Regions from separate parts of the Weizmannia sp. WK01 genome, predicted to be linked through region 2. Evidence: a T-box and tRNA genes for the amino acid it is inferred to sense, from the RefSeq annotation. Region 2 holds a T-box; the other holds one or more tRNA genes.
What was found. The T-box of region 2 lies ahead of leuS (leucine--tRNA ligase). A T-box ahead of a tRNA ligase gene usually reads a tRNA of that ligase, here a tRNA-Leu.
Positions count from the first base shown of each region.

Region 1 (2,463 bases), 310 kb from region 2:
CCAGTCCCCCGCCAGTTGCTTCACGTATTTTCTCAACAACATCTGGATCTTTGGAATCAAATACATCTGTTGCTCCAAACCTTTTTGCCAACGCAAATTTATTTTCATTGACATCTACTGCTACTACACGGCTCGCCCCTGCTGATACAGCCCCGATTAATGCGCTTAATCCGACGCCGCCCAAACCGACAACCGCAACTGTGCTGCCCAACTTAATCCGGGCTGTATTCACGACTGCCCCGACCCCCGTAATGACAGCGCATCCAAAAAGGGCAAGCTTTTCAAACGGAACGTCTTTTTCAATTTTAATCAAAGAACGACGGGACACAACAGCATATTCTGAAAAAGCGGATACGCCGAGATGGTGCATGATGTCTTCACCATTTGCATGCAGCCGGATGCCGCCTCCTGGTAAAGTACCTGCCGCGTTTGAAGCCGCACCCGTTTCGCATAATGCAGGGCGTCCCTCCTTGCACGGCAGGCATTCGCCACAGCTTGGTACAAACACACAAACAACATGGTCACCCGGCGCAAGATCCGTCACACCTTTACCGGTTTTCACCACTTCACCGGCAGCCTCATGCCCAAGAGCCATCGGTAAAGGCCGGGGTCTGCTGCCATTTATAACAGACAAATCCGAGTGGCACAAACTGGCCGCCTTCATCTTGACAAGCACTTCTCCTTGTTGCGGTTCATCGAGTTCCAATGTTTCAATTTTAATCGGTTTGCTTGCTGCATATGGCATAGCAGCACCTGATTCCCGTAGTACAGCAGCTCTGATCTTCACTCTCACCCATCTCCTCTGAAATTCGTTATGTATCAGCGCACTTGAACGGTTTTCAAAGCCTACGAATATCACTTATATGCTTTGTTTTCGGCGAATTGGGATTGCTGAACAAATCTGGAACGCCCGGAACTAGCTGATATGCTTCATAGCCTTGATAAGTATAGTGATTTGTGTTTAGATTCGCTATTATTAAATTCTTTATTTTATTTTACGACTGAATAATGAAAAAAACAAATAAGCAGCCTTTAGTAAATGCAAACCGAAATTCATCCCTTACCTTCTGCCCTTCACCGATTGAAGAGAGTGACTTCTTCCGGAAAATGAAAAAACGCTCCTTACTAGATTATAAGGAACGTTTTACCGAAAAACTGAAATGTGATCTTTTGATACCGGTGGTCGGGGTCGAACCGACACTCCCGAAGGAACACGATTTTGAGTCGTGCGCGTCTGCCAATTCCGCCACACCGGCATGATCCTATGAATCTCAAACAAAACTGTTTGTTATGTCACTTTTATAATTATATCCAGATCGTAAAAAATGTCAATAACCATTGTGTGAAAAAGGGAAGCAAAACAGCTCCCCTATTCACATATGATCTTCCTTCAGTTCACTTAGGATCTCATAAGACCGCAGCCGCTCTTCATGGTTGTAAATATGCGATACAAACATCAACTCATCGACCTGTGTATCATCCAAAAATTCTTCCATTTTCTCTTTGATTGTCTGTTTTGAACCGATAAAAGCATATTCAAGCTGACGCAATGCCGCTTCTTTTTCAAACGGAGTCCAAATCCCGTTCATGCTATCGACAGGCGGCTGCAGCGTCTGCGATTTTCCACGGATAACGCCGAGGAAAAACTGGTACAGGCTTGTTGCGATCCTTTCTGCTTCTGCATCTGTGTCAGCTGCTACGCCATTCACACACGCAATCACATATGGCTTTTGCAAATACTTGGACGGTTTGAAGTTCTCCCGATAAAGGTATAAAGCATCAAACAATTGCGCTGGTGCAAAATGGCTTGCAAACGAAAACGGCAGGCCGAGCCTGGCAGCAAGTGTGGCACTGTATGTACTTGACCCAAGAAGCCAAACCGGAACATCCACCCCTTCTGCCACGACGGCCCGTGCATACGTCCTGCGTTCTTTATCCGAGAGAAAATAGTTCATCAGTTCTTGGACATTATCCGGAAAATCCATTTCCCCGCCCCTTAAATTCCTTCTGAGCGCCGCAGCTGTCAATTGGTCTGTACCCGGCGCACGGCCAAGGCCGAGATCAATTCTGCCTGGATAGATGGAACCCAGTGTTCCAAACTGCTCAGCCACGACAAGCGGTGCATGATTTGGAAGCATCACACCGCCAGACCCGACACGGATGGTTTTCGTCCCTGCCGCTATATACCCGACTAAAACAGCCGTTGCAGAGCTGGCTACTCCCACCATATTATGGTGCTCCGCGAGCCAGTATCGTTTGTAGCCCCAATTTTCAACATGCTGTGCGAGGCTTAGGCTATTTTTAAACGAATCTGCCGGTGTCTTTCCAGATAAAACGGGGATCAAATCTAAAACCGAAAATGCAACGTCATTCAACTTTTTTTGACTACCCATTGTCCGCTTCCTTTCCTTCTACTCGTGAAGATAGATCTATTGTAAAATAACAGATTCCCAAAACAAAATG
Region 1 is NZ_CP109616.1:2,785,172-2,787,634, forward strand. It holds gene OF158_RS13370 (zinc-dependent alcohol dehydrogenase family protein) at 1-787, opposite strand, end outside; tRNA gene OF158_RS13375 (tRNA-Leu) at 1,175-1,256, opposite strand; gene OF158_RS13380 (LLM class flavin-dependent oxidoreductase) at 1,374-2,393, opposite strand.
Region 1: it encodes a tRNA-Leu, which carries the amino acid that the T-box ahead of leuS (leucine--tRNA ligase) is inferred to sense. The anticodon was not compared.

Region 2 (2,463 bases):
ATTGCCTCTTATTCCATTGACCTTATTTTTGCAGCGAATCTTGCACTTTTTCTCGTTTTTATGGCGATTGCTATCTTCGGTTACCGGAATATTGCCGAAAAACATGCCGGATATGCGGGCACAGCCGCTGCTTCTGCCAAACGTGCAGGACGGGCGCAAGTGGCATCACTCATCCTGTTATGCTTTGCTTATTTCCTGGCATGGACGGCGTACACGCAATGGACGGCCACGATTTCCACTTATACGCAGACGCTTCATATATCGCTGAACAAATACAGCTTTCTTTGGACATTGAATGGCGCGATCATCGTGCTCGGCCAGCCGCTCCTTTTGCCGTTTTTAAAGCGGTTCTTGCCGGAAGTCAAACAGCAAATTGTTGTTGGGACGGCCATTTTTATGCTGTCATTCGCTGTCGTTGCCTTTGCCGGGCATTTTGCCGGCTTTTTAGTGGCAATGGCCATTTTAACGGTTGGGGAAATGCTTGTCTGGCCGGCTGTGCCCGCAGTTGCCAATACGCTTTCGCCGAAAGGGCGGGAAGGGTTTTACCAGGGCATCATCAACAGTGTCGCAACATGCGGCAGAATGATTGGCCCTGTTGTTGGCGGGTTTGTCGCAGATGCATTCGGCATGAAGGCATTGTTCGGATTGCTCATTATTTTTCTCGCTATTTCCCTTTTATTGGCCTTGCTGTATGACCGCCCACTCGCAGAAAAACCGCATTCTGAGGCGGCAGGAAAATAATGTTGAAACCGAGAATGAATTTCTGTAAAATAGGTTATAAATTGAATAAATGATAGAAGAACGTTGACAAGGAGTAGTAACGGCGGCGCTGAAACAAGAGAATTGGCGGAAGGTGCAAGCCAATCAGAGAACCCCGTGAACTCGCCTTTGAGTTGCAAATATGACCCGTTTTAGTATTTGCCGTATTCCGCGTTAAGGACTTAAAGTGAGTGCTTGCACTAATTTGGGTGGTACCGCGGGAGAACCCTCTCGTCCCTTTTTCTTGGGATGGGAGGTTTTTTGCGTCCTATATTGTCAATGTCGATACATAAAAAAGGAGGAGTCTGTCATGAGTTTTGACCACCGGAAAATCGAAAAGAAATGGCAGCAGTACTGGGAAGAGCATCACACGTTCCGTACCGGTGAAGACGAAAATAAACCGAAATTTTATTGCCTGGATATGTTTCCGTATCCGTCGGGGGCAGGCCTTCACGTCGGGCACCCGGAAGGCTATACGGCGACCGACATCGTGTCGCGGACGAAACGGATGCAAGGATATAATGTCCTCCATCCGATGGGGTGGGATGCATTCGGGCTTCCAGCTGAGCAGTATGCGATTGATACCGGCAATGATCCGGCTGTTTTCACAATTCAAAATATCAATACGTTCCGCCGCCAGATGAAATCGATCGGGTTTTCTTATGATTGGGATAGGGAAATCAACACATCTGATCCGGAATATTATAAATGGACGCAGTGGATTTTTCTGCAGCTGTGGAAAAAGGGACTGGCTTATATTGATGAAGTGCCAGTCAACTGGTGCCCTGCGCTCGGAACCGTGCTGGCAAACGAAGAAGTCATTGACGGCAAGAGCGAACGCGGCGGGCATCCGGTCATCCGCAAACCGATGCGCCAGTGGATGTTGAAAATTACCGCCTATGCAGACCGCCTTCTTGAAGACCTTGAGGAGCTGGATTGGCCGGAAAACATTAAGGATATGCAGCGCAACTGGATTGGCCGTTCGGAAGGGGCGGAAGTGACATTCCAGGTTGAAGGCACAAATGAAACGTTTACCGTTTTCACGACCCGCCCGGATACGCTGTTCGGGGCGACCTATGCCGTGCTTGCGCCGGAACACCCGCTTGTGGATAAAATCAAAACAGATGAGCAGGCCGATGCAGTTCAGGCTTACATTGCCGAGGTGCAATTAAAAAGCGACCTTGAACGGACGGACCTTGCGAAAGACAAAACCGGCGTATTTACGGGGGCGTATGCCGTGAACCCGGCGAACGGCGAAAAAATGCCAATCTGGATTGCCGATTATGTATTAATGAGCTACGGGACAGGCGCAATCATGGCGGTGCCGGCCCATGACGAACGCGACTATGAATTTGCCCGCAAATTCGATTTGCCGATTAAAGAAGTCGTCGCAGGCGGCAACGTTGAAAAAGAAGCCTATACCGGTGACGGCGAACACGTCCATTCCGGATTTTTAAACGGGCTGGATAAACAGGCAGCGATTAAACGCATGATCGAGTGGCTCGAAGAAAAAGGGATCGGACAGAAGAAAGTGACATACCGCCTGCGTGACTGGCTGTTCAGCCGCCAACGTTACTGGGGCGAGCCGATCCCGGTTATCCACTGGGAAGACGGGACCATAACGGCCGTGCCGGAAGAAGAGCTGCCACTCATGCTTCCGAAAATGAAGGAAATCAAACCGAGCGGAACAGGTGAATCACCGCT
Region 2 is NZ_CP109616.1:2,472,082-2,474,544, reverse strand. It holds gene OF158_RS11830 (MDR family MFS transporter) at 1-741, shown strand, start outside; T-box leader at 796-1,001, shown strand; gene leuS (leucine--tRNA ligase) at 1,070-2,463, shown strand, end outside.